3 regions of the Planococcus dechangensis genome follow, and region 2 is predicted to be linked to each of the others. Evidence: riboswitches for the same ligand, from Rfam matches in the RefSeq annotation. Region 2 holds a riboswitch; each other region holds the start of a gene.
The links. A riboswitch is a leader RNA that binds a small molecule or an ion and turns the genes downstream of it on or off. The one in region 2 is predicted to bind cobalamin.
Positions count from the first base shown of each region.

Region 1: it holds a riboswitch for cobalamin, as region 2 does, so the genes downstream of both, ACFO5U_RS12055 (acyl-CoA thioesterase) here and ACFO5U_RS09635 (ABC transporter substrate-binding protein) in region 2, are expected to answer to the same signal.
Region 3: it holds a riboswitch for cobalamin, as region 2 does, so the genes downstream of both, ACFO5U_RS04300 (cobyric acid synthase) here and ACFO5U_RS09635 (ABC transporter substrate-binding protein) in region 2, are expected to answer to the same signal.

Region 1 is NZ_JBHSGL010000005.1:1,801,095-1,810,798, reverse strand. Features, by position in the region: gene ACFO5U_RS12085 (methyltransferase family protein) at 1-457, shown strand, start outside; gene ACFO5U_RS12080 (organic hydroperoxide resistance protein) at 608-1,027, shown strand; gene ACFO5U_RS12075 (MarR family winged helix-turn-helix transcriptional regulator) at 1,048-1,485, shown strand; gene ACFO5U_RS12070 (glutathione peroxidase) at 1,514-1,990, shown strand; gene ACFO5U_RS12065 (DUF3934 family protein) at 2,063-2,254, shown strand; gene ACFO5U_RS12060 (hypothetical protein) at 2,379-2,552, opposite strand; cobalamin riboswitch at 3,083-3,262, shown strand; gene ACFO5U_RS12055 (acyl-CoA thioesterase) at 3,401-3,889, shown strand; gene ACFO5U_RS12050 (ribonucleoside-diphosphate reductase subunit alpha) at 3,891-6,068, shown strand; gene ACFO5U_RS12045 (ribonucleotide-diphosphate reductase subunit beta) at 6,075-7,121, shown strand; gene ACFO5U_RS12040 (flavodoxin domain-containing protein) at 7,111-7,584, shown strand; gene ACFO5U_RS12035 (hypothetical protein) at 7,658-7,858, shown strand; gene ACFO5U_RS12030 (DUF1259 domain-containing protein) at 8,104-8,502, shown strand; gene ACFO5U_RS12025 (anthranilate synthase component II) at 8,672-9,295, shown strand; gene pabB (aminodeoxychorismate synthase component I) at 9,273-9,704, shown strand, end outside.
Region 2 is NZ_JBHSGL010000005.1:1,308,345-1,318,048, reverse strand. Features, by position in the region: gene ACFO5U_RS09665 (2-hydroxymuconate tautomerase) at 537-722, opposite strand; gene ACFO5U_RS09660 (YwhD family protein) at 787-1,302, shown strand; gene speE (spermidine synthase) at 1,707-2,540, shown strand; gene speB (agmatinase) at 2,542-3,414, shown strand; gene ACFO5U_RS09645 (YwiB family protein) at 3,611-4,021, shown strand; gene argS (arginine--tRNA ligase) at 4,018-5,679, shown strand; cobalamin riboswitch at 5,724-5,908, shown strand; gene ACFO5U_RS09635 (ABC transporter substrate-binding protein) at 6,255-7,232, shown strand; gene ACFO5U_RS09630 (FecCD family ABC transporter permease) at 7,225-8,217, shown strand; gene ACFO5U_RS09625 (adenosylcobinamide amidohydrolase) at 8,218-9,678, shown strand; gene cbiB (adenosylcobinamide-phosphate synthase CbiB) at 9,675-9,704, shown strand, end outside.
Region 3 is NZ_JBHSGL010000005.1:252,057-261,760, reverse strand. Features, by position in the region: gene ACFO5U_RS04330 (TolB-like translocation protein) at 1-936, opposite strand, end outside; gene ACFO5U_RS04325 (PEP/pyruvate-binding domain-containing protein) at 995-1,390, opposite strand; gene ACFO5U_RS04320 (transcriptional regulator) at 1,692-2,210, opposite strand; gene ACFO5U_RS04315 (PLDc N-terminal domain-containing protein) at 2,390-2,641, shown strand; gene ACFO5U_RS04310 (ABC transporter ATP-binding protein) at 2,616-3,506, shown strand; gene ACFO5U_RS04305 (ABC transporter permease) at 3,503-4,270, shown strand; gene ACFO5U_RS04300 (cobyric acid synthase) at 4,465-5,985, opposite strand; cobalamin riboswitch at 6,092-6,277, opposite strand; gene ACFO5U_RS04295 (peptidase MA family metallohydrolase) at 6,530-7,420, opposite strand; gene ACFO5U_RS04290 (HAD-IIB family hydrolase) at 7,810-8,568, opposite strand; gene ACFO5U_RS04285 (Crp/Fnr family transcriptional regulator) at 8,646-9,317, shown strand; gene ACFO5U_RS04280 (GNAT family N-acetyltransferase) at 9,465-9,704, opposite strand, start outside.

The sequences.
Region 1 (9,704 bases), 490 kb from region 2:
GAAAAAAACTTTCTTGGCGATTTTCATGTCGCTCCTTGCGACCATCGCCGGCGCTTATGCACTGCAGGAATTGGGTGGGTCGGAAAGCGCGGCGGCTGTGTTGAAGCCAGTCGGATTGGTGCTGCTCGCTCTCGGTGTATTTTTGCGGTTCTGGGGAATTATCCATTTGAAATCACAATTCACGCGTCACGTGACGGTTCGCGAAGGCGATGCCATCGTCAGCAGCGGACCATACCGCAAGCTGCGGCATCCACTGTATACGGGTTTGTTTTTGATCGGCATCGGCATGGCACTGTATTTCACCAGCCCGATCGCCGCAGGCATCGGCGGATTGCTGCTGGCATTTACACTCAATAAGCGCATGCAGCACGAAGAAGCATTGCTCGTTGAAAAGTTCGGCACGGAATATGAGGAATGGATGAAGCAGCGCGCACGGCTGATTCCGTATATTTATTAAGCAAACCCATCACCGAAAAGTTTGAACGGTCCTGAAAGAAATCTTTCGGGACCGTTTTTTATATGCAGGAAGTGAGCATATTAATTTACATCGTATACGATGTAAATTAATATAGATCGTGTAAGATCTAATTCTTGGAGGGATGTAAAAATGAAAACTTTATTTGAAACGACCATGATCAACAGCGGCGGACGCGAAGGCACCGTTTATTCATCGGACAATATCTTCAATCTCGATGTCGCGAAACCTGTCGCGCTCGGTGGCCAGCCGAACACAGCGACCAACCCGGAGCAATTGTTTGCAGCAGGCTACAGCTCTTGCTTCAACAGCGCGCTGGACTTCGTGTTGGAACGTGATAAAGTGAAAGTAACGAACAGCGAAGTCACTGCGACCGTTTCTTTGCTCGGCGATAAAACAGACGGCGGCGTGAAACTCGCGGTACGCCTCGAAGTGGACATCGACGGTTTGGAAGACGGCAAGAAACAGGAGTATGTCGACAAAGCCCACGCATATTGCCCGTATTCCAAAGCCATCAAAGATTCGGTAGACGTGGAAATTATCGTTCGATAAGCAGAAAAACAGGTGATGACATGGACAAACCAACCAAACTGGAACAGCAATTATGCTTTGAAGTGTATAAAGCTTCGAGCAATTTCTCGAAACTTTATGCCAAAACGCTAGAGCCGTTCGGCCTGACCTTTACGCAGTATTTGGTCTTGCTCGTGTTGTGGGAAGAAGATGGCTTGACGATGAAAGAGATCGGCGGGCAACTCGGGCTCGGCACCGGCACGCTCAACCCGATCATCAACCGCATGATCGAAAACGGCCGTGTGATCAAAGAGCAATCGATCGAAGACCGGCGTGCTTTCCGCATTTCCTTGACCGAACAATCGCGTGCGGATGAAAAGCCGATCGAGCAGGCCATTCACGACAAGATCACCAGCTGCAATTACCTCGACGTCAATGCGATTGAGCTGATGAAAAACTTGAAAGCCTTGAATGCGTTTTTCAGCGAGATGGATCTGTGAAAATTCATGGAAACAGGAGTGGTGAATGATGGGAATCTATGATATTAAGGTCACCAATGCCAGCGGGGAAGAGTACAAACTCGAACGCTACAAAGGCCAGCCGATGGTCATTGTCAACACGGCGACCAAATGCGGCTTGCGCGGCCAGTTTGACGGCCTCGAAAAAATTTACCAGCGCTATAAAGATGAAGGTCTTGTCGTGCTTGGCTTTCCGTCCGATCAATTCGGCCAGGAAGTCGGGGAAGCGGCAGATGCCGAATCGTCGTGCCGCATGACTTACGGCGTCACGTTTCCGATGCACGATATCATCAAAGTGAACGGAAAAGAAGCGCATCCATTGTTCAGTCATTTGACATCGAACACGAAAGGCTTCCTGTCGAGCGGCATCAAATGGAATTTCACGAAGTTCCTTGTCGATCCGAACGGCAAAGTCGTGGCGAGGTTCGCACCGAAAGATACACCCGATTCGATGCACAAAGACATCCAGAAAGTGCTCGGGGCCTAAACAAGAATTGTTCACGAAAGCGGCGGGATGTGTTAAGCTGAACGTCACGATGTGTGAACGGGAGTGAAAGAAATGAGCAAAGCAAAACCGAAAGCGAAAAGCGGCATTGGCAAAGGAACCGGCAAAAAAGGCTGGAACCGTTGGGAAAAAGGCAAAAACAAAGCCAAGAGTTACAAGCCATATACGAGCAAAGACAATAAAGAAGTCACCGGCCAAAAAGGAAAGCAGCCACAACAAGCTGAATCCGAATGGGTTGATGGATAACACGAGCCGCGCATGCAATTGCGCGGTTTTTTTATTTCCTGGGAAATAACAGCGGACTGGATGGAGGTGGAGATTGCATTCCTCCTCCAGTTTTGTGTTTTCGAAAAAAAAGCACGCCCAATGATCATGGGCTGTGCTGGTCGAATCCGCTGCTGTTGTGGGCGTTCTCTGCTGAGTGGTTGGCGTAATGGTTATTTGGGTTGGTATCATGCGGTTTGCGGTCTTTGAAATTATCCTGTCTGTAATCGACAAATACGCCGACCGCGACCAAAGCGGCGATAAATCCAAGAACATACATAACTTCAGCCCCCTTTTTTATAAGTATAACCAAAATGGGAGATTCTTACACAACTATTTATTCACTTTATATCAGTGAAATTGATAAAAAACCAATAGGCACGAATCCAAATAAGCTGTACCTTGAATAGTAGACATTAAGTAGAGCAACAGTCACCCTTTCACATTCCACAATCAGTGGAATATCGAAGCGGCCGCGCGCATAAAGGTGAGACGAAGCAATAAGACAAATGCTTTTCTTGGCTTATTGCGGGAGGCCAACCCAAGGCTGCGGCTAATGTGGCGATGAAAAAATCAGCCCTCTCATTCCACCACTTCCAGATTCCAGCTAATATCCCCAAATTCGATACTTATAAACCCGCATCAAAAAACAACTACAAATGGGAAGTTTTATGCTTGAAACAGTTAAACGCCTAGCCCCTTTTTCACTTTCTGATGGTAGACCCTAGAAAATACTTGCGGCTAAATTGGAAAAGGTCTATAGTTAAAACTACAAGATTTGGTGTTTTAATTAATATATGACACCATATATAGTGATACCGCAATGAAGGTGCCCAATATGGGCTTAATAGGGAATCCGGTGGAAAACCGGAGCTGTTCCCGCAACTGTAAGCGCAGACGAACCATGATGATCCCACTGTCCAATGGACGGGAAGGGCATGGTGAGAGTGACGCGCGAGCCAGGAGACCTGCCTTTGTTGTCGTTTTGCTCTTCTCCGGGAATTGGGAAGGATGACAAAGGTTGTGTTCGCGTGGTCGTAGTATGCCCACCTTCTTAACTTGCGTTTATGCCCCCATTCTCTCCGGAGAGCGGGGGCTTTTGTGTTTTTTTAAAAGGAGGATATCAGCATGTATAAAGAACAACTTCCGGCCGGTGTGTCGAGGACCATCCAGTCCCGGCTCGTCTTGCCGCCGGATACGAACCATATGGGCACGATTTTCGGCGGAACGGTGCTCGCTTATATTGATGAAATCGCAGCGATTGCGGCGATGAAGCATAGCCGGCACGCAGTCGTCACCGCCTCTATCGACAACGTCAATTTTCTGTCATCGGCGAAAGTCGGCGATATCCTGATCTTGGAAGGTGTCGTCATCTCAACGGGCCGGACATCGATGGAAGTGTATGTTAAAGCGGAATGCCAGCACATCGAAAGCGGCACGCGCAGTTTGACGACAACCGCCATTTTATCGATGGTGGCAGTTGATACAGAAGGACGCCCGACACCGGTCGCAAGCGTGGTACCAGAAACTGAAAATGAAAAACGATTGTTTGAAAATGCACAGGAACGAAAAGAACGCCGCATGAAAGCGAATGAATACGCGAAGGAGTTGTGCTGAGATGATATTAGAAACAGTAGCAAGGGATAAAAAGATTCAAGATGCATTAGACCGGGTGTCGATGGACGAGCCGCATTGGACATTTGAAGCGGCAGGATTATATTTGGAGAAACTATACGAACAAGCGGCTGAGACGCGCGGCTATAGCGCAGCGAACAAATACGATGACTTCTACGGATTGATTGAAGGGCTTAGCCATCTCGGCATTTATTCGAAAGATTTGATGGGAGCTTATTCGGAAGAAGAGATCCGCTTATTGGGACGTGAAATTGCACCTGAGCGCGACGAGCTATTCAATTACATCGGCTTGTTCTTGCTCGCCGACCGCTATTTGGCAAAAGACTACGACGGCCGTGTGTGGGAGCTGCCGCAGGAGCGCTTTTTGATCATCGCCATGACTTTGATGCAAAAAGAACCGAAAGTGCGTCGCCTGGAACTCGTCAAAGAGGCATATTGGGCGATGAGCAATTTGTATATGACAGTCGCCACTCCAACTTTATCGAATGCCGGGAAAAGCTTCGGGCAAATGTCTTCGTGCTTTATCGACACCGTAGCGGATTCGCTTGACGGCATCTACCAGAACAACTGGGATGTCGCGCGCCTCAGCAAAGATGGTGGTGGCCTTGGCGTCTATTACGGCAAAGTCCGTGCGCTCGGTTCGGACATCCGCAAGTTTAAAGGCAATTCATCCGGCGTTATCCCGTGGATTCGCCTGCTCAACGACACCGCCGTCAGCGTCGATCAACTCGGCCAGCGCCAAGGTGCAGTAGCCGTCTATTTGGATGTCTTCCATAAAGACATCATGAACGGCTTCCTCGACTTGAAAACCAATAACGGCGACGAGCGCCGCAAAGCGCACGATATTTTCACCGGCGTGTCGATTCCGGACCTGTTTATGCAAAAGCTGCAGGAAACGGATGAAAACGGCCGTAGCATTGGTGAGTGGCATACGTTCTGCCCGCATGAAGTCAAACAAGTTATGGGCTGGAAAGACGATCAGGGCAATTCGCTAGGCTTGGAAGATTTCTACGACGAAACCGACCGCAAATATTTCACCGAGAAATACGAAGAAGCTGTCGAGCATCCATTATTGCCGAGAAAATCTGCACGTGCGATGGATATCATGGCACGTATCATGGTGTCACAGCTCGAGACCGGCACGCCGTATATGTTCTACCGCGACGAAGTCAACCGCGGGAACCCGAACAAGCACTTGCGCGGCATCGGCAAAACATCCATCTACTGCAGCAATCTTTGCAGTGAAATCGCACAGAATATGTCGCCGACAGAAATCATTAAAGAATATAAAGACGAAGAAGGCAATTTGGTCACTGTGAAAAAACCGGGCGATTTCGTTGTCTGCAACCTGTCGTCAATCAACTTGCCAAGAGCGGTGCAAGCGGACGTCTTGTCCCGCTTGATCCCCATTCAATTGCGCATGCTTGATAACGTTATCGATTTGAATACGATTTCCGTCGGCCAGGCGGAAGTGACGAATGAGAAATACCGCGCTGTAGGATTAGGAACATTCGGTTGGCACCATTTACTGGCGCTTCGCGGCATCCATTGGGAGACGCAAGAAGCAGTCGATTATGCCGATACATTGTATGAAGAAATCGCCTGGCACGCCATCCGCGCATCAGCGGGACTGGCAGAAGAAAAAGGCGCATTCAGTGAATTCACCGGTTCTGAATGGCATACGGGCGAGTATTTCGAGCGCCGCAGCTACAAGGGAGAGCGCTGGGACGCCTTGCGCAGAAAAGTATCTGCATCCGGTGTGCGCAACGGCTGGATGATGGCGGTCGCACCGAACTCGTCGACCGCGAAGATCGGCGGCTCGACAGACGGCATCGACCCGCTATATGCAGTTGAATACGCAGAAGAGAAGAAGAATTTCCGCTTTAACGTCACAGCACCGGACCTCAATCACCGGACGTATGACTATTACCGGCGCGCGCGCCACGTGCTGGACCAGAAATGGAGCATCCGCCAAAACGCGGCGAGACAGCGCCATATCGACCAGTCGATCAGCTTTAATCTATACGTGCCGCACACGATCCGCGCCAAGGAATTACTGGAACTGCACCTCGAAGCGTGGAATTGCGGATTGAAGACGAGCTATTATGTACGCAGCACGTCGCAGGAAGAAATCGAAGCGTGCGAGGCATGCGAAAGCTAAGGAAGGATGAGGAGTATGCAAACTTTAACGAAACAACCATTGATGGACCCGGATGCACCGAACCGCTCGACCGCCATTGTCGGCGGTGAGAGCTCGGGTCTGCTCAACTGGAATGATATCGCCCACCCACATATGTATGAACTGTACCAGGCGCTGCTCGCCAACTTTTGGAAAGCGCAGGAAATCAATATGCAGGATGATATCAAAAACTGGGACTCACTGTCGGATACCGAGAAAGATGTCTTTTTGCGCATCAACACGCAGCTTGCTTCTCTCGACAGCCTGCAGACGCCGACGATGACCCAAGTGATGGATTATGTCAGCGATTCGAGCTTTAAATCGATTTTTGCCGTCATCGCCCAGCAGGAAGCGGTCCATACCGAGTCGTATTCTTACGTCCTCAGCTCGCTTGTGCCGCTCGATGAACAAAACCGGCGCTTTGACGAAGCGAAGAACGACCCGCTCGTCAAAAAGCGCAACGCACGGATCTTGTCTGCGTACGAAGCGTTCCGCCATGAGCCGAACTTGGAAAACCTGTTGAAGCTGTCGGTAAACTCGATCAACTTAGAAGGCATTTATTTCTACGCTGGTTTTGCGTTTTTCTACCATCTCGCTCGCCAGCAGAAAATGCTCAAGACGAGTACGATGATCAGCTATATCCAACGCGATGAAATGCAGCACGCTTATTTCGTTTCGCAGTTTATCCGCATCTTGATTGCGGAAAACCCGGAGCTCGCGACAGATAGCATGAACAACTGGATCCGCGAGGAAGTGGCGCATGCTGTCGAACTCGAAAAAGAATGGGCACAGCATATCCTCGGAGAAATCGATGGTCTGGATCTCGATGAGTTCAACGAATACGTCGAGTATTTGGCAAACAAGCGGCTGCGCCAAATCGGCCTCGGCAACCTTTATGAAACGCGCGACAACCCGATGCCGTGGATCCGGGTGTTTGGCGACGATATGATGAACAGTACGAAATCGGATTTCTTCGAGCAGAAATCGCGTGCCTATACGAAAGTGTCGGAGTCGAATGGCTTTGATGAATTATAAGCCGGCTGCGGCGATTGTCTATGCCTCTGCCACAGGCCATACGGAGCTCCTTGCGGAAATGGTCGAACAAGCGTTGAGTGAACGGGGATTGGCTCCAGATCGGTTCCGGGCAGACCAGTTCGACCCGATACAACTCTCACGTTATGATATTGTTTTAGTGGGAACCTATACATGGGCGAATGGTGAAGTGCCGAAGCAGCTGCACAAGCTGTTTTGGGAATTCGAAAATCTGAGCCACTCGCCTATTACCGCTGTTTTCGGAACTGGCGACCGGTGTTTTGCCAACTATTGCGGAGCGGTCGACCAGTTCCGGGATATGCTTTATGCCCGAACGGCGCTTGCGGCGACCTTGAAAGTAGAACAGATGCCCTCTGAAGAAGACCGTGTGAGATGCCGCCAGTTTGCGAAAAGTGTAGCTGCCAAATTCCACGAGCAAGCGCATCTATTTGAAACGAGCAAATGATACAGACTTTCCGTTTTTCTTGTCCTCCCAGCGGGTATAGGGCTAATAACAAATAAAACGGAGGAGGATGAAGATGGCACAGCACAAGTGGTTGAAAGTTGGCGCAGCGGCAATCCTGTCTACCGGAATATTGGCGGCTTGCGGCGGCGATGAAGAGGAACCGCAAATGGAGCAAGAGACGGATGTTTTACCGGGCAATGACGATCTGGAAGAGACCGACCCTGACGTAGAAATTGATGAGGAAGAGGAGATGGAAGAAGACACGGAAGACTAAGGCGCGTGAGCTAGAAGCTAGGTCAACTGTTTCCTTTTTTGATGATATCTTTTATAATTGAAACAGAGCGGGAAGCCATAGTATTTCCGATTGAACATCCAAACGAAGCATACTCAAGAACAATACTGCAATTTTGGTAAAATGGAACAGACGATAGTGCTGAAACCAACGCCGAAAAGAACCTGATAAAAGGTTCTTTTTGGCGTTTTTTTTTAATTTCTGCCTGAAAACGAAAGGGGAGAACAATGAAAATAGAACAGACGATTATGGATTTGGCGGAGCGGGTCGGGAGTTTGCTCGAAGCGGAAACCGACACGACCGATATGGAATGTCTTATCAAAAAAAGCCGGACTGTGGAAATCCACTTGCATACAAGAAGCTTCAATTGCACGCTCGAACACGATATCTCATTTAAAAACCTCCAACCGGACGGCACTGCAATAAATAACGCCGATATTTTCCTGCTGCCCGAAGAAGTGCCGGTTTTCACTGGGGCTTTGCAGCAATTCCGGATCGCCTTGCCGACAGAGTTCGAGCAAAGTATTGATTCGAACCCGAACATTGTCTGCTTGCGCTTAGTCGCGGAAGAACCGCCTGAACATTTTGCGGCCCGCCTCGCAGCTGCTTTGCAGACGATCGATTAATAGAAAAGGCCCGAATGTGGGAACATTCGGGCCTTTTCTGATTATATTCATTCAATACGTTTCCATATCGGCGTGCCTCTGCAAAGCCGATTAGATAATCCATGCTTAATCGTCCTCCGCGCTTTATAATGGAGCTATGCAGCATTTCATTTGAAGAGGAGTTTTTCCCGTGATTGTCATCATCGATCATTACGATTCATTTACATATAATCTTGTGCATTATTTCGAGCGTCTCGGAGCCTGCGTTGAAGTGTTCCAGAACGACACTGCAGCACTTTCGGACATCGAAGCACTATCACCTGAACTCATCGTGCTTTCACCCGGGCCGGGCAAACCTCTGCAACCGGGAGCGGGGAGCGAAGCGCTCGAACAGCTCAGTGGCAAGGTTCCGATACTCGGCGTCTGCCTCGGCCACCAAAGTATTGTCGAGTTTTTTGGCGGCATAGTCCAAAAAGGCGCAAAACCCGTTCATGGCAAAGTGTCGCCCGTATCACATAGCGCACAAGGCGTGTTTGCAGGCCTCGCCTCGCCGACGCCGGTTGTGCGCTACCATTCGCTCGAGGCAGAGCGCGCAAGCTTGCCGACGGTGCTCGAGGTGACTGCAACTGCAGAAGACGGATGCATTATGGGAGTCCGCCACTGGGAACTGCCTGTCGAAGGAATACAGTTCCATCCGGAGTCGATCTTGACTAAAGACGGCTTTCAAATGCTTGCAACGGCTTATAAAAATGCTCAAACGTGGAACTTAGAAAAGAAAGGAGGCGCTCCAGATGGCCCCTTATCTGCAGTTTGATTTTGCGCGACAAGACGGGACACCTGAGAGTTTCGCTTTTTGTGATCCGTTAACAGTACTGCAAACGCATGTGCTTGCGGAAGTTCAAGAAGTGCTTGAAAAAGTCGACAGCTATACGTCGCAAGGCTATTATGCAGCGGGCTATGTTTCGTACGAGGCAGCGCCGGCATTCCGCCCAGAAATGACCGTGCGTGCAGGAGCCGAACTGCCGCTTGTTTGGTTCGGCATTTACCGGCAAAAACAAGCATCGAAACAGGCCATCGCCCACCGTTATGAGGTCGCTGGCTGGGAGCTTGAAGGATCGGTTCCACGTTACAAAGAAGGCATTCAAAAAATCCGTCAAGCGATCGAAGAAGGCGATACATACCAAGTGAATTACACGGAGCGGCTCACCTCCGGCTTTGCGGGC
Region 2 (9,704 bases):
TTTGGTGGGGTATCGCCGTGGAATTCGCCGCCCTGCTTAGGATGGCCTCTTGCCGAGAGACGGAAACCCGCCGTCTCAAGGCATCGGCTCACCCATGGCGCTGGGCGGCTAAGAGAATTCTTTCGGTGTGGACTGTTTACATCGCTATACTTTTGGATGAGTTTCCGGCTAGCGAGGGAATCTCTTCCTTGGAAGTGATATGTGAAATTTATGAGAGTGCTACTTTGTAATAAATAGATGGAGGCATATATTTCCTTGGCTTTCTTTTTCTTATTAATATTATTGTCGTGAACAAAGTTATTTGCCACTGTAAACCTAGAGACAGAGCGGAAGGTGGTGACGCCTAAGGGATCAGCGGGTTTGAGAGACCCCGCAGGAGCGCACGGTTTCTGCGCGACGAGGAGGCTCGATTCCCGCCCCTAGGCAAGCATCCACCTGAAGCGCAGTCTCAAACGCTTCACATTTCCTATCGAAAGCTTGCAGTAAACACATATACTTCCAAACAAAATAAAAAACTCCCCGAGGGGAGTTTTTGTTTACTCGTCGTTGAGCAGTTTGCCGTTGACAGCGTATTCGCTTTTCTTCAAGTCTTCAAGAAAGACGAACACTTTTTCCGGCGGTGCGTCGATTGTTTCGGATACAGCGGCTGTGACCTTTTCAACTAGTGCGCGTTTTTGTTCTTCTGTGCGGCCTTCGAGCATTTTGACAGTTACATATGGCATAATGGATACAGCTCCTTTTCATTGGATGTTAGGATAATCATATCAGAATGGAGGAAATGTACAAATGTCAAATGAAGAAAAGTCTAAAAAGAAATTGGGATTCACCATTATAAAAGACGACCCGACGGATGGCCACAAAGGCTACGGCATCGGTTCCTTGTCACTTGAAAACGTTTCGCCGCTCATCATCGACGTCGAAGCACAAGACGCAGTGCTCGATATCGGAGCGATGCATGCGAGAAGCCAGGTAGAAAAAGGCATCAAATTCACGACCAACCGTGAAGACTCAGAAGGCGGAAAAAATTACTGGCTCGTCTGGATCACCATCGATTTCAACCCGGCCGGCCCTTATTATGCTGGTGTCACAGGGTGTGAAATGGTCGTCAACCGTGAAAAGCGCCGCGGCTATAAGATATTGGCAGACCATGTCAACTTGATGGACAAGTCGATGAAACGCAAAATCATCGTCGACCATATGGATGCGCCATCGAAAAAAGTGCTCGCCGATTATTTAAAAACACACAATCCTGAAATGTGGCAGCGCAGCGCGGATCAATTGCATAACGACTTGTTAAAATAAAATTTATTTCTTGAACGAAATGTGAAAGATGAAAATCAGTCCTTTCGGCAGTTGAAGTTGACCCGAAAAGAAAGTAAACTAATAGTACAGCTTGTCATGTAGAAAGCTAGGACACCTGATAGCGGGCAAGTGCTGTGAGCCATTGCGACAAACCCAAGCCCAATGCCTCATGTTACTTCCTCCGCGCCCATCAGGCAAAAAGGTTTTCTGTGCAGGGAATCGATTCCCTTTGCAGAAAGCCTTTTTGTATGCACATAAACAAACCGGAGGAGCGGAATCTTATGCATAGCCTCCTAGAAATCGGGTAAAGAACAGTGGCGGAAAAGAGTATTGCACTTTTGGTGAAAACACTTATACTTTGTAAAGTGATTTCAATATCAATTATTAAAGGAGTTTGATTATACATGGCTGGATTCTGGTATACCGAAAAACAAACTGAAAACTTCGGAATTACAATGAAAATCAATAAAACGCTTCATACAGAACAAACGGATTTCCAATATTTAGAAATGGCTGAAACTGCGGAATGGGGCAATATGCTCTTTTTAGACGGCATGGTTATGACTTCTGAAAAAGATGAGTTCGTCTACCACGAAATGGTCGCACACGTACCATTGTTCACGCACCCGAACCCAGAGAATGTGCTCGTTGTCGGCGGCGGCGACGGCGGTGTCATCCGTGAAATCCTGAAGCACCCTTCTGTCCAAAAAGCGACGCTTGTCGACATTGACGGAAAAGTCATCGAGTATTCGAAGAAATTCTTGCCATCGATTGCATCCGGCTTAGAAGATGCTCGCGTCGAAGTGATTGTCGGAGACGGCTTTATGCACATTGCGGAGTCTGAAAACGAATACGATGTCATCATGGTCGATTCCACTGAACCGGTAGGGCCGGCAGTGAACTTGTTCTCGAAAGGCTTTTACGCAGGGATTGCAAAAGCGTTAAAAGAAGACGGCATTTTTGTGGCACAATCCGATAACCCTTGGTTCACGCCGGATCTGATCAAGCAAGTCCAAAGCGACGTCAAAGAGATCTTCCCGATCACGAAGCTCTACCTTGCGAACATCCCGACTTACCCGAGCGGTTTGTGGTCGTTCACGATCGGTTCGAAAAAGTACAACCCGCTGGAAGTTCCGGCTGAACGTTTCCATGATATCGAAACAAAATATTACACGCCGGAATTGCACAATGCGGCATTCGTTTTGCCGAAATTCGTGAAAGATTTGACGGGTGAATAAGATGCGTTTTGACGAAACTTATTCAGGAAAAGTATTCATCAAAAGCCATCCGAATTACGAAGAATCCAAAGCGGTTCTATACGGCATGCCGATGGATTGGACTGTCAGCTATCGACCGGGATCGCGTTTCGGCCCGAACAAAATCCGCGAAGTATCGATCGGGCTGGAAGAATACAGCCCGTATTTAGACCGTGAACTCGAAGACGTCAAGTTCTTCGATGCAGGCGATATCCCGTTGCCGTTCGGCAATCCGGAAAAATCCCTGATGGAAATCGAGACATATGTGCATACGCTTTTGGCCGACGGAAAAATTCCGATGGGCATGGGCGGCGAGCATTTGGTGTCATTACCGGTCATGAAGGCGGTCGCGAGTAAATACGATGACCTCGCGATTATTCATTTTGATGCACATACCGATCTTCGCGAAAACTACGAAGGCGAAGAATATTCCCATTCCACGCCGATCCGTAAAATCGCCGACCATATCGGCCCGAAGAATGTTTATTCGTTCGGCATCCGTTCGGGCATGAAAGAAGAATTCGAATGGGCGAAAGAACAAGGCATGCATTTGTATAAATTCGAAGTGCTCGAACCGTTGAAACAAGTGCTGCCGACACTCGAAGGACGCCCGGTTTATATCACCATCGATATGGACGTGCTTGACCCGGCGCATGCGCCAGGCACAGGCACAGTCGACGCAGGCGGCATCACGTCGCGCGAATTGCTCGCATCGATCCATGCCATTGCAGCATCCGGCGTCAACGTCGTTGGCTTCGACCTCGTCGAACTCGCGCCCGTTTACGATCATTCCGATCAAACCGCCAACACAGCAAGCAAACTCATCCGCGAAATGATCCTTGGCTGGATAAAATAATGTGAAGAGCTGCCCGAAGCGCTTGATGGCGTTTTACGGCAGCTTTTTTCATTGACTGCAAGAAATCGATGGCTTTGTGCCATTGGAAGCCGCCGCATGAGAAAACCATATACATTCACCGACATAAGATTGAAAAAGCGCCAGCAGTCGGGCTATAATGAGAAGGTTATGAACAAACGGAAAGGCGGATGCAGAAATGAAAAAATCGGTGAAAATCAAATTGACAACGACCATCCGCCAGCCGGGTTCGGATGAGCAAGTGATGGAGCTTCGTGCAGAGGGCGTTTTGACAGAGAAAGGCGGCCGGCGCTATTTGCAATACGAGGAGCGACAAGATGAGCTCGATATCCGGACTACGGTCAAACTCGGTGAACAAGATGCCGTCGTCATGAGGAGCGGCGGCTTGCAGATGCGCTTACCGTTCTTGCTCGACAAAGAACAAACCGGCAATCTGCGGAACGGGGAAGGCTCCTTCATGTTAACGACAAAAGCGCATGAATTGGTCGTCACGGAAAGCCGCTTCCGTGTGCGTTATGATTTGGCGCTTGGAAATGATTATGTGGGCGAATACGAAATGGAAATACAGTTTATGGAGGGAACCAAATGAACGCAGTAGAACAAGTGCAGCATTCGATTAAACAAGCGATCGCCGATGCGGTCCATAAAGCAGGATTGACGGAGGAACCAGTCAATGTCCAATTGGAATCACCGAAAGACAAAGCAAACGGCGACTATGCGACAAATGTCGCCATGCAATTAACGCGCCTTGCGAAAAAGCCGCCTCGCGCCATTGCAGAAGCTATTGTTGAAAACCTCGACACACAATCTGCAAACATCGAAAAAGTCGACATTGCAGGTCCTGGCTTTATCAATATCGTCATCAAAAAAGATTATTTGAACGATGTCGCTAGAACTGTACTCGGACAAGGACCGGAATACGGCCGTTCGAACGCCGGCAAAGGTGAGCGCATCCAGGTTGAGTTCGTCTCCGCAAACCCGACTGGCGATCTTCACTTAGGGCACGCCCGCGGTTCTTCTGTTGGCGACTCGATGTGCAACATTTTGGATTTAGCAGGTTATAAGGTATCCCGTGAATATTACATCAATGATGCAGGCAACCAAATCAATAATTTGGCGCTGTCGATTGAAGGACGCTATTTCGAAGCACTCGGAAAAGGCGAAAGCATGCCTGAAGACGGCTATCGCGGCCAGGACATAATCGATATCGCGGCAGACCTTGTCAAAGATCACGGCGATAAATTCCTCTATATGACGGAAGAAGAACGCTATAAAGCATTCCGTGAACACGGCTTGAAAGTGGAATTGGCGAAATTGCAGAAAGACTTGGCGGATTTCCGCGTCCATTTCGACGTATGGTATTCGGAAACGTCCCTTTACGAAAATGGCAAAATCGATGCAGCTTTGAAAAAACTGCGCGACAACGGCCACATTTACGAAGAAGACGGTGCAACTTGGTTCCGTTCGACAACTTTCGGCGACGACAAAGACCGTGTACTCATCAAAAACGATGGCACCTATACGTATTTGACGCCAGATATTGCTTATCACGACGATAAAATCCAACGCGGTTTCGATAAGCTTATCAATATTTGGGGCGCCGATCACCACGGCTACATCCCGCGCATGAAAGCGGCGATCGAAGCGCTCGGCTATGACCGTGACACGCTTGAAGTAAGCATCATCCAAATGGTGCAATTGTACAAAGACGGCGAAAAAATGAAGATGAGCAAACGTACCGGCAAAGCGGTAACGATGCGTGAATTGGTCGATTTAGTCGGCTTGGATGCGGTCCGTTATTTCTTCGCGATGCGTTCTGGCGATTCGCATATGGACTTTGATTTGGATTTGGCCGTATCCCAGTCCAACGAAAACCCAGTTTATTATTCCCAGTACGCACACGCGCGCATCTGTTCGATCTTGCGCCAAGCCGCGGAACAGAACTTCACCGCTTCGACCGAGCATTTGGAACTTCTGACAGATGAGAAGGAAATCGAAGTATTGAAGAAAATCGGCGATTTCCCGCAAGTAATCGCAGACGCAGCCAAACTTCGTGCGCCTCACCGCGTCACGACTTATATACATGAACTGGCGTCCAACTTCCACAGCTTCTATAATGCCAACAAAGTATTGGATGCATCGAACGAAGACTTAACGCGTGCCCGCCTGGCGCTTATCGAAGCGGTCAAGACGACGCTCGCCAATGCATTGAAAACGGTTGGGGTCCAAGCTCCGGAAAAAATGTAGAAGACAAGCAAGACTTTCGGTGTATAATGAAGTCAATACAGCAACTGAATAGCAATCATGAAGGTGCTTATGTCTAAGAACATGAGTTAAAAGGGAAGCCGGTGCAATTCCGGCGCGGTCCCGCCACTGTATGTGAGAGCGAACTGCAATTGGCCACTGGGAAATTCCCGGGAAGGCGCAGCGAGCTATGATCACGAGCCAGGAGACCTGCCTTCATGAGAAACGAACCGCAAGCTTGCGAGGACAAGCCGGACGCGCCTTTTTTGCGAAACCGTCCTATCCGTCCCCCGCAGTATCACTGCGGGGGACTTTTTGTATCGAAAAGCGTAAGCGGCCGTTCTGGCTCGACAGGCGTAAGACGAATGGCCGAAGCGGCGCTTTATGCCGCACAGGGCAGTCGGCTTACGACTCGAGAGACAGGCCGCTGGAACTAGAAACCAAGAAATGTGCAAGCGGCCAGGTGGAGGCTAAGCTAAATGCGCGACGTCCTGTCGCAACGCTTAGCTGACCCACATCCCACGAAACCCGAGCGAGCGCTTGGTAGGGAAAGCATGAATATACTAGGAGGAAAAAACATGAACAACATATGGAAATTCGGCACAGCTGCTGGAATGGCGGCACTAGTATTGACTGGATGCGGCGACACGGCGACTCCAGTAGAAGAGCAAGATGTAGAAACACCGGCAGAGCCGCCTTCGGAAGTCGCAGAAGCGGAATTTCCAGTGACTTTAGTCGATGCATTGGGCGATGAAGTCGTCATTGAAGAACAGCCGGAATCCTTTGTTTCGATGATTCCTTCCAATACAGAAATCGCTTATGAACTGGGACTCGGCGAAAAACTGGTCGGAGTATCGGATTTCGATAATTATCCAGAAGAAGTGGCAGATATTGAAAAAATCGGTGGACAGGAATTCAATGTAGAGCAAATCATCAGCCTGCAGCCGGATGTCGTCTTGGCTCATGAATCCGGACTCGGCATGGGTACAGAAGGGCTTCAGCAATTGCGTGATGCCGGCCTGAACGTTTTTGTCGTGGACAACGCTGAAACATTTGAAGAAGTATACGAAACGATTACGGTGATCGGCCAGGCATCAGGTGCAGTAGAAGAGGCGGATGCTTTGGTGGAAGAAATGGAAATGCAAGTAGCTGAAATTCAGGAAATGGCAGCGGCCGTCGAAGAAACAAAGTCTGTCTTTGTGGAAATTGGCAGTGAGCCGGAACTTTACACAGCCGGCGAAGGCACGTTCATTCATGAAATGTTGACGATGATCCAAGCGGAGAATGTAGCTGGAGACGAGCAAGGCTGGATCAGCATGGACCCGGAAGCTGTCGTCTCGGCAAATCCTGATGTCATCATCACAACTGAAGGCGCGTATGTCGAAAATGCTATCGAGCAAATCAAAACACGCAGCGGCTATGCGGAAGTGACAGCTGTCCAGGAAGATGCAGTTTATGAGTTGGATGGCGATACGGCGACGCGTCCAGGACCGCGCTTGACGGAAGGCTTGATGACATTGGCACAAGTGATTTACCCGGAGACTTTCGGTGAGTAAGACAGCACTCGCGTACCTGGTCTCGCTGTTTTTGCTTGGCGGAGCTGTGGTGCTCGGCGTAACGGTCGGAACGGTACCGATATCACCTAGAGTAATTTGGGATCCATCATCAGATACGGCGGCAGCGAATATTTTATGGAATATCCGCATGCCGCGCGTAGTCTTGGCGGGATTGGTCGGTGCGGCACTGGCGATTGCGGGAGCAGCTTTTCAAGGCTTGTTGAAAAATCCGCTCGCTGACCCTTACACTTTGGGAGTGTCTTCCGGTGCCGCAGTGGGCGCCGTGATGACGCTCTTTTTCGGTATTTCAATCCCGTTTCTCGGCATGTTTACCTTGCCGGTCATCAGCATGATCGGCGCGTTGATTACGATGCTTGCGGTTATGGGATTTGCACGCCTTGTCGATCGCTCGATGAAAATGGAGACTGTCATTTTGACAGGAATCATTTTCAGTTCGTTTCTAGGGTCGATTATGTCCTTGATGATTGCTTTGACTGGCGAAGAGCTGCGCCAGATTATTGGCTGGCTGCTCGGTAGCGTATCGATGCGCGGCTGGCCATATGTTCAAATGGCGCTGCCGTTTATCCTGGGGGGCTCTTTCGTATTATGGCTGTACCGCAGAGAGTTGAACGCCATGCTGTTCGGCGAAGAGCGTGCGCAGCATCTTGGCGTCGACGTCAAGCGGAGCAAGATGGCGATTTTAATCGGTGGATCGGTGCTTACCGGTTCGGCTGTTGCCGTATCCGGGACAATCGGGTTTGTCGGATTGGTCGTGCCGCATATGACACGCCTCCTATGGGGTTCTGACCATCGCCATTTATTGCCGTTGTCGTTCATTAACGGTGCGGCGCTATTGATTGTATGTGACTTGGTGGCACGCATGATCATTTCACCGACTGAATTGCCAATTGGTGTCATCACCGCGTTTATCGGCGCGCCGGTATTCGCATTTATCTTTTTCCGCCAGCGCAGAGGAGGGCTGTAAATGTTGCAGATTGAAAATATTTCAGGCGGCTACGGCGATAAGAAAATCGTCGATTCCTTGTCTTTTCAAGTTGAAAAAGGCCGCATGCTCGGCATACTGGGACCAAACGGCAGCGGCAAGTCGACGTTGATGAAACTGATCAGCGGCGTCTTGCCGCCGACAGATGGGGAAGTGCGTATTGACGGCAGAGCACTCGCCGATTTTCCGGCAAAAGAATTGGCACGGAAAATGGCGGTGCTGCCGCAGCTTCACGCCCATGCTTTTTCCCACACGGTACGGGAGACCATTTCACTCGGCCGCTATCCGCATCAAAGCGGCTGGTTTTCTTCCTGGTCTGAAGAAGATGAAGCAGCGGTTCAAGAAGCGATGGAACTCATGAACGTCAGCCAATACGAGACGAGCTTGATCGAGCAAATGTCCGGAGGTGAGCAGCAGCGTGTTTTTGTGGCACAAGCCTTGGCGCAAAATGCTTCGATTCTGTTGCTCGATGAACCGACCAACCACCTCGACATCAATCACCAAAAAGAATTATTGGACACCATCAAAAAACAAGCGATTGAAAAAGAATTGACAGTCATCTCCATTTTTCATGACATTAATTTGGCTGCCATGTATTGCGACGAACTGCTGCTGATGGATGGGGGGCGCATCGTCCGCATCGGTGAACCGCATGAAGTCGTCCGGACTCATGATGTTGAGTCTGTTTACAAAACGCGTGTCAGCAACCATCCCCATCCTGAATTGCCGAAGCCGCAAATCACCTTATTGCCCGGTGTGCGCCGGCAATCGATCGGAAAAACGATACGTGCGAGCGATTTTCTCGTGACCCCGGAATTTGTCGTCTATCAAAGCGAGCAGCCGCTGAAAACCGTATCGTCGGCAGTCGTCAACGCAGGATCCGGCTGGTTCCGCAACTTTCTTAACCGTCGTGTCGATGCCGCTTATAACATCGACAATAGCTATGAAGAGATGGTCGACTATATTGAAGACAGCGGCTTAAAGGCAACCGATACCGTGGCGATGATGACCGCTGTCCGCACGGAACATGCGATTGTCCGTGAATACGAGGCTGACTTCGGCACCATTGTCGTATCGGTCACGGCGGGCGTCGGCAACGGCGTCGATGTGTCGCAAGCTGTGGCGCGTGAACAGCGTGTCGGCACGATCAATACATGGATCATGGTCAATGGCATTTTGTCGGACGAAGCGTTCATCCAAGCGATGATCACAGCAACAGAAGCGAAAACGAAAGCCTTGCAGCACGAAGAAGTCGTCGATCCGTTGACCGGCACCATTGCTACGGGAACGTCGACGGATAGCTGTTTGGTCGCCGCGACACAGCAAGGCGAGGCGCTACCGTATGCTGGGCCGATCACAGAAGTCGGCAAACTGATCGGGGCTGGTGTTTTCCAATGCACGGTAGAAGCGATCCAACTTTATCGTGAGGCTAAAAAAGCATGATCTATCATGTTTTGGCGATCGGACTC
Region 3 (9,704 bases), 1.1 Mb from region 2:
CTCAAAGTCCTCTGGCTGATCAGGCCAATTCGGCTGCGACAAAAAAGCAATGCGGTTGTCCTGATGGAAAAATGACGGCGAAGTTACAAAAGCACGAAAATCTGTCAGTTTGTTTGTTTCGCTTGTCGCTGTCTTAAGCAAAAACAATTCGTATTCATAGGTTGAACCACTGTCAAAGGAACTTTCCGAAACCGCTGTATACGCCAGCAGTTCTTGAACGGGTGAGAACACCAGCTGATACACATCTCCTCGCAGCGCTCCTTGCAAAGCAGCGGTTTCTGTCCCTTCAGCGATTGAATACGCCATCAGCCCTTGCACTCCGTCAAATTCCGTGTAATAAAGCGTATTGCCATCAGCGGAGGCGGTCAGTCCGTCCATTGCAAAAGAGTCTTTATCGGTAAGTTTCACAGGCTCTCCGCCTTCTGTAGGGACAGAAAACAGGTCTGCCCCATTTTCTTTTCCCCCCTCCGGCTTTAAAAAATCTTCCGATGGCATGGCGATGTAATAAATGGTGCGGCCGTCCGGCGAAAAAGCGGCGTCCACAACATGTGCATCCGTTCCGGTCAAACGTTCAGATCTATCGGCGCTGACATTGCTCTTAAACTGAAGTGACTGCACCCCATCATTGTCTGCCGCCAAATAAACGAGGCCTTCCCCGTCCGGTGACAATTGGGGCCTGCGATGATCTTCGTTGGCCGGATCTGTCACTTTCTCCACCGCACCACCTTGCACGCTGCCCTGATAAATAGCTTCACTTCCGTTTTCATAATATGAAAACACCAGCGTCATATCGTCAGGCGAAACAGAAATGCTTGAGCCCAATCCGGTATGGTAATTATATAGATCTTGATCACTTAGCATGCTATACGTTAAGGACGCTATGAAAAGCAATGCAACGATACCGGTGATGATCAATAATAAACGATGATTCTTCAATAGATCTCCTCCTGACAGCAGCGTTTGTTCCATTGTTAGAACATCCGGTTAGTGGCGCCTAACAATTTGTCCTGACCGCATAACTTAACTGGCTTCCCAGCTTCTCAAAAGAGTCCGCGATGTCCTGAATGATCTCTCCGGGGATCTCTGTGTTTTCGATGGTAGTTCTCAGATTTCCGCTGATCAATCGGATCTTTTCCAAATCCGTCGACTGGAGTTCTGCCAATTGCTCCAGCCATTCATCCATAACCGGATGATCATTAACCATGTGCTTGAATGCATCGGTTGTAATACAAAATACGGAGGGCACCCGAATCCCTGGCGCTTTTTCGAGCTCCGCCAAATTCAAGCTTTTTCCACCCACCAGCAACAAATCGCTTTTCTCCAATTCTTGAAAATCCAGCACGTATTTCCGCAAAAAGATCGTCTCCTTTGCATGGGACTGTCGATCCATCCTTAACTCTTGTCGAATAGTTGTGCAAGCAACTGACACTTGGTGACTGGCTTATCAGCTTGTGCCGCTGTTTATCTATATAGTATTTCGACTTTTTCCTTATTATCCCTTTTCCAATCCACCTCATTCATCATCTCAAGTCACCCATCCGCCCTTCATAGACTAGCCGTTCCGTTCACAGGCACTCATTCTCAAAGTTCAGGTAACCCCGTTTATATAGAGAAAAAGAGAGGAAATGGGCTGTGGGAAGCCATTTCCTCTCTTTTATAGGCAATCAAGATTTATTCGTTAAAGCAGATCATCACGGTATGATGACCACCGAAACCGTACGATCAGTTGCATCTTCTGATTCGCCCACGGCATAGTATTTTTTCATTAATGTGCTCAGCTCAGACTGAAAATCGTCAAACGAATCATCAGTTAAATTCAGCTTCACGAAAGAAAATGTCGATTGATCTTGAGCTTGTTCGCCAACAATGCGTTCATGATAGTTTTTATAATTTTGGATGATGTACATGAAATAGTACGTGATAAATCGGATTCTCTCGCTATAAGTAGCCGACTGCCAATCTTCCTGGCTGACTTTGTACGCTTGTGTATTCAAAGCATATAACTTCTCTTCCACTTTCCCGCTGCGGTTTATGCCGACAATTTTCAGCAAATCATCCTCCAGCATGGCATTCATATGCCTGTACAATGTGGCTTGCGGTACTTCTTTCAGTATTTTATTCAACTGCAGAATCGATAACCCTTCATCGACATCTATTAATTCCAAAGCTATTTTAAATCTGACCTGGTTTTTAAATAAATCAAATTCCATTTGCAATGTCCCCTTTTTGTGTGCGCTTAGTTAGCTATTATATATTCTTTCCGGCGTTTTACCAACTTCCGTCAAATGACTATCCAGCCAAGGGATTTGTACGGAAAATCCCGAACCGAAATAAAGTAGTTGACGTTTCTGTTATCATTATTGATAATGATAACAGAAAGGGTGATAAAATGAATACAGATATTACTGCTTTACTGGAAATCGATTGGGCGCAAATCCTTCCGTTCGTGGTACCCATTGTCATTTTCAACTTATTGCTTATCGGCATCGCGTTATACGACTGGTTTAAGCGGAAAGATCGGATTGCGGCACCGTATGTATGGCTCGCTGCCATCTTATTATTCCAATCATTAGGCCCGATCTTGTATCTGGTCATCGGAAGGAAGGTCATCCGACATGATTACAGTCGAGAAGCTTCATAAAACGATCAAAAAACGAAAAATTTTGAGCGATGTCTCTTTTACGGTTGCACAGGGCGAATGCATTGGCTTGTTGGGGCCAAACGGTGCCGGAAAAACGACACTCATCAAATGCATGACTGGTGTCTTGCAGTATGAACAAGGAGACATCACTTTCCATTCCAAGCCCATTGCGCAGCATAAGCAACACATTGGCTATTTGTCCCAACACACGGACTTCAAGCCGTGGATGAGCTGCGGGGAATCGCTTCGTTTCTTCGGGAAATTGTCGGGCTTGGATGCGGCATTTTTAAATGATGCTATCCCCGCAGTGTTGGAGGAAATCGGGCTGAAGGATAAAGAGGGCTATAAAGTAGAGCAATTATCCGGCGGCATGAAGCAGCGGCTCGGAATCGCCCAGGCCATTTTGCACAAGCCGCTATTGCTGATTTTGGATGAACCGGTCTCGGCTTTGGATCCGATTGGCCGAAACGAAATGAAAAAATTAATCGCCCGATTGAAGAAGCACACGACCATCATCATTTCCACGCATATTTTGGATGATGCCAGTGAATTTTGCGATCGTTACCTCGTCATCAAAGATGGCACGATTATCGGAAATATCGACAGCCACTTACAGCATGCAGACCGCAGGCAAGTTTTGGTGAAGACAGCGGAGATTCCACCAGCATGCTTCACGTGGGCAGATACTGGTGTGGCGCTTATCGAAAGCCTTTCGCCTACCGCATTCCTTTTAACTGGGACTGAACAACTGGATTTGAAAAACCTTGTCAATGACTTAACTGCAAAAGAGCTGGATATCATGTCCATCGAGTTTTATGAAAAAGGAATCGAGGAAGTTTTCCTGGAGATGGTGTCGGACACATGACAAACTTTACTACATTAATGCGCACAGAATTATTGGAAGCCTCGAAAGAATTTAAGTTCATCTGGTTAACGCTATTATTCGTCATCCTCGGCGTTACCCAACCATTGATCAATAAATACATGGACGTCATCCTCGAAAATCTTGGCGGTGCAGAGGGGATTACCATCGATCCGAACCGGGCAGTACCGAACGCAGCTGAAGTTCTCCTGTCCACTGTTTCCGGCCAGTTCAATCAAATCGGACTCATCATTTTAATCATCAGTTTCATGGGGCTGATCGCATCCGATCGCAACAGCGGCATGCAGGACTTTATTTTGACGCGCCCCGTCTCACTGCGCTCCTACCTTTTATCCAAGCTGGCAAGCCATTGGTTGATCAGCATGTTCTGCATATCCATCGGCGCAACGGTTTCTTATGGGTACACGGTATTTTTATTCGGCTCTTACTCTTTGACAAATTTCATGCTATTCTTGATTTTTTACAGCCTTTGGATTTTATATGTTGTGAGCTTAACTATTCTAATCAGCACCTACCTTAAGAGCCCCATCCTGATAGCCATCACGACAATTTTGGTGTCTATTTTCTTTATCGTCATATCAGGGTTTAACCATCTCATCATTCAGTTGTCACCAGGAGGCATTTTATATTTGGCTCAAAGCAGATTACTGTCGATACAGGACTTGAATTACTTCAGTATTTTAACGTGCCTAGTTTTTATCGTGTGTAATATGTTATTGGCCAACCTGAATATAAAAAAATCGTAAGACGGATGGGTCAATTCATCCACTGCCTAGATCATTAGAAAACTTGCGAATCTTCAACTTGAATTGTGGGATACAGTGTGGAGTTCATTTTGTCGATCACGCAAATGCAAAAGCCGAACTTCAATAAGAAGTTCGGCTTGTTGTTCTTTATAATCCGCTGTTTTCCAGCGGTATTGAAAAAACACATTATCATCTTACACTTTGCTTTCGTGGACCGCGTCAGCCGCCAAGCCGAGTAGTTGGTAAACCGCTGCGATGTTCATATGGCTGCGAACTTGCTCCGCTAGAAAATCATATGCTTCTTCCCTTCGCTGGGCATCGGGTTTCACATTGTCTTCCAACAGGTCCAATCCTTTTTTGACACGCAATTCATTGACCAGTTCACGTGTGAATTTCCGGTTATGAAAAATGCCGTGAAGATAGGTACCGATCACTTCTCCATCTGGACTTACTGCCCCGTCCATCCGGCCGTCCGATAGCTGCATAAATGGGATAGCTTCCCCGTAGATGGTCGATCTTCCCAAATGGATTTCGTAGCCTGTCAGCACCTGTCCGTCTTTTACTTGCTTGCCGGTCATTAAAACCGTTTTCTTATCCCCGACAAACACCGTGTCGACCGGCAGTAATGAAAGGCCCCTTGCCACTCCACCTTCCCCGTCGACTGCCTCATTATCTACGAGTGATTCCCCAAGCAATTGAAAGCCTCCGCAAACACCGAAAATCTTTGTTCCGTGCTCGCGCAGCTTTTGAATCGCACCATCGAACCCGGTTTCCATGAGCCATGCAGCATCAGCCAATGTGTTTTTGGTTCCGGGAATGATCAGAAGGTCTGGTGTACCGAGTTCTTCGACTTTTCCAACCAGACGAACGCCAGTTTCCGGTTCATCAAAAAACGGGTCTATATCTGTAAAATTCGAGATTCGAGGGAGCCGGATGACGGCTATGTCTATTGCAAACTCTCCTGGCTTCGGTTTTTTAAACCGCAACGATGATAGTGCGAGAGAATCTTCTGCATCGATTTGGACATCGAGATAAGGCAAGACCCCAAGCACCGGAATGCCTGTTTCTTTCTCCAGCCAGTCAATGCCATCATCGAGCAGCTCGCGCATGCCGCGGAATTTGTTGATGACAATTCCTTTTACACGTATTCTTTCTGATTCATCGAGCAACGCAAGGGTTCCGACGATAGAAGCGAAAGCACCGCCCTTGTCGATATCCACAACTAAAATGACGGCGGCATCTGCCAAGTGGGCCATTCGCATATTGGCAATGTCTTTATCCTTCAAGTTGATTTCTGCGGGACTTCCGGCACCTTCGAGCACCAGTACGTCAAAATCTTGCTGCAGCCTGCGCATCGACTGCTCGACCGCCGGCATCACTTGCTGCAAGAAGTCGTCGCGATAGGTTTTTGCATTCATGTCCATAAAGTGCCGGCCATGGACGATGACTTCTGACACCATGTCCTGCTTTGGCTTGAGCAAAATCGGATTCATGTCAAAAGTCGCCGGAATACGGGCTGCTTCTGCTTGAACGCCCTGCGCCCTGCCGATTTCGCCTGCTGCTTCTGTCACAAAAGAATTCAGCGCCATGTTCTGGGATTTAAACGGAGCTACCCGAAATCCATCGTCTGAAAAAATTCGGCATAGCGCTGTACAAATCAAGCTTTTCCCCACGTCAGAAGCTGTTCCTTGAACCATAATGGAAACTGCTGGCATACTTTTCCCTCCACTCGTCAAAATAGAAAAATCCCCCACGAGCCGCGAGGAATTGAGGAAAAACAGCACAAAAAAAGGCGTGCTTCCAGCTTGTCCTCGCAAGCGAATGGGCATCCACACAAAGGCAGGTTTTCTGGCTCGTGATCATCGCATTCTGAACCTTCCTGAAGCATCGCTTCAGCGGCTTTTTGCAGATGGCTCTCACTTACAGTGGCGGGACCGCACCGGAATTCAACCGGTTTCCCTTTTAACTTATGTTCAAGACATAAGCACCTTTATGAATTGGATCGAACTCTATTTTCTTTTCATTATATACACAGTCGTTCTTTCCTCACCAGCATAACTTTTTTCATCTTTTAGACCAACTCCACACGTTAGTCACTCCTGAAAAAATTATACCGTCTTTCAAAAATAATGATTAAATAACGGTATAATAACTTAGAAACTGATAAATTTTATCTAGACTATCGATAAACCTTCTTCCGATAATCCTGCAATATGTAAACCAAACAGATTAGAAATTCCTTAAAATATTTAATTTGCTTCATTCTATATAAAATTTTAAGTACACTTTATCTAATTCGTTAATTGTTAACCCCGTTATTTCTTTAAAACTTTTCTCGAAGTCTTTGGTTTTATTTGCCGAATTCATTATTTTGTTGATAATCTCTTCCCCGTATTCCTCTATTAAGTATTCAATTGCATAATAACTCTGTGCATAATTGTTGGTTGACTCTATGTACCTCGCTTCAGCCCATTGTTCATAGGTTGTTAAGTGAGCAAAAGGAATACTTTCAGATTCAGGCAAAGGTGCTCCTTGATCTTCGGCTTCAATATATTCAGCAACACCTTCTTGAAACCAAAGCGGGTAAATATTTAAATCTTTAGCCTTTTGAGCAAAAGCGTAGTGAGTATATTCGTGAAGAATGACTCCCTGAAACATGTATAAAGGGTAATTCTCTCTTTTTAATATAAGGTCCTTATCAAGATAATGTATGGCTAACAGCTTATCCTCTGCTGAATAAAATCCAGCACCACCTTCTACCCCAGACAACTTCGACATCTCTTCGCTATCTTGGAATACAAGAAAGTCAATCGGTTCTTGATATGTTTTGCCGAACAATGCTTCGGTTTTCACGAAAGCTAAGTCTAACGTTTCTTTTGTTATTGGCAGAAGTTCAGAGAAATCCTTTTCATGATAAATTGAAACGTGTTTATAATCTTCTTGTAAGTAAGAATCTTTGATCTGGTTTTTTAGTTTTCCTTCAGGACTTCGAGTTACTATCGCTGCCATTGCTTCGATGTATGTAAGGTTTATATCTGGTTGTTCTTCTGCTATGACTTTGTAAAGAAAAAAGCTCCCACCTAAAACTAGAAGGAAAGAAAAGAAAACAAATATTGTTAAACTAAGAAATACAATTTTAATTTTTTTCACAGGCTACTCCTTCGAATGGAATTAGTTTAAATGTACTTCTATCAATTTAATTATAGTATACATTAAAGTAAATAAATGGGTTTTCCTAAATAAAGTTCTTCCTACTCACATTTTTTTATTTCTAGATATTTCAAGAAAATTAAAGCGCCATGATTAAGTAATCATTGATAACTTTTAATATTTAACGAAGTAAATCTTTCTTATCGATAATCATAGAAGTGTTCGTGAAATTACACTTACACAAACGAAAAAGAGAAGATACTCGGGACCAGTACCTTCTCTTTTCGCTATTATGGACTTCCGATAAGGGGTCATATGTAAACTGGCAATCTATAGATATTTTTTCTAATTGAGCTGTGTTTGAAAGTTTAATTAATTTTTTACTTAAACTAATTAACGTCAATCTGTTGCGTAAGATACTTTTCACTCATAGACAAAATCATTTTTGCCACTTGATCCTCTGTGATTTGTTTGGTCGCATGTTCTTTGGCAACCGGATGATTACCAATGCATATGCTTTCTTTGGCAGCTTCAAACATGCAGATGTCATTTGAGTCATTACCAAAGGCAATAAACTCATTTTCTTTGACTCCCAGTTGCTGTAGCCCAGCCCATTTATCAATGCCTTCAGGACTCAAATCAAGTATTCCTTCATTTTGGTGCAGATGCAGGTTCAGAGGAAGGGCTTCCAAGCTTTTCTGTATCTCGTCATTGCTTGTGAAAAGAACCATTTTCACTACATTTTCCAGCAAATCAATCGGCACGTTTTTTGCACTCTTCAACGGATCGATGTTTTGATAGATCGGATGGGTCTGTTCTCCGGTATAGCTGTAATCCCAGCTGCTATCAATCAAATACGTTAGCTGGTGCGTATCAATAATATGGAAAAGTTGCTTGCAAGTACTCTTGTCAAAACTGTTTACTTCGATTGAGCCATCCGCATTTCGAAAAGCCCCGTTTCCACCGACCATTCTTAACCGGTAATATTTTTCCGGCAGCACAGGCAATAAGTCACGTATCGGTCTCGCAGATGAAAAGATGATTTCGTGTCCCATTGCCTGGCACTCATCCAAAGCAGCACAAATTTCTTGGGTTAAAGGTTGGCCTTTAAAACAAATGGTTCCATCAAGATCGAATACAAATTGCATAATTAGTCACCTCACCTCTATCTTACCTAAGCTTTGCTATACTAAAAAGGACGTCTGTCCAAAAAGGTGAACTATTGATGAAACTTACTGAAATCCAAACTTACATTGAAAATAATGAATTGCAGATGCTTCTCCCCCATGTTGAGTTCATCCAATTAAAAACATATAAGGCTGGAGACATTATTTTAACCGAGGGCGATCAAATTGATGGATTGTACTTACTTGTAAAAGGAAAATGCCGGGTAGCCACCACTGAAATCACAGGAAAGTCACTCTTGCTCCGCTTCTGTACTCCTTTTTCGATTCTCGGAGATATTGAATGTTTTCAGAACGTGCCGATTCAATCGGAAGTACATGCGGAGGAGCCATGTACTTTTCTCTTTATCCCAATCGATTATTATAAGCATTCCTTGTCCCTTGAACCTGAATTTTTGCAGTTACTCTTAAAAGAGTTGGCCTATAAACTGCAAACATGCACAACTGCTTCACGCGTAAACTTGTTGGCTTCTGCAGAAACACGATTTGCAAGTTATTTGTGTACGATAAAAACAGAGGATAAGTTTGCGAAACAACTCGCAACCAATAACTTGGAAGAAATCGCTTCGCTTATAGGGACAACACCTCGTCATTTAAATAGGGTTATTCAAAAGTTTCAGGAAAAAGGAATTCTACAGAAAGAACGGCACCAGTTGATTATCACTGATTGGTCAAAACTAGAAAAACTAGCAGAAGGAATTCGATACCAATAAGGTATTCTTCGAATTCATTAGGAAGGAACTGTACGTACAAGCAGATTTCTAAAATCGAAAAAGGGAGAAGAGGTGCTTTGATCATCTCTTTTCCCTTTCGTATATTTGCAGCTTCCGATAATGGTTGATATGTTAACTAATATAATATTATCGTTTAGTGAATTCAATTTCAAACTCGGGTGTTTCTTCATCGTATTTTATGCTCTTGCATCCAATCCTTTCATAGAATTGAATCGATTCCTTGCTAGCGTTCCATTGCAGCCACGTTGCATTGACCGATTTGCACCAATCAAACGTTGCTTCCATCAGCTGACGTGCAAGTCCTTCCTTCCTGTATTCAGGCAGGACATATAAATCATGCAATCGACAGGTTTTTTTCCCAAGCCG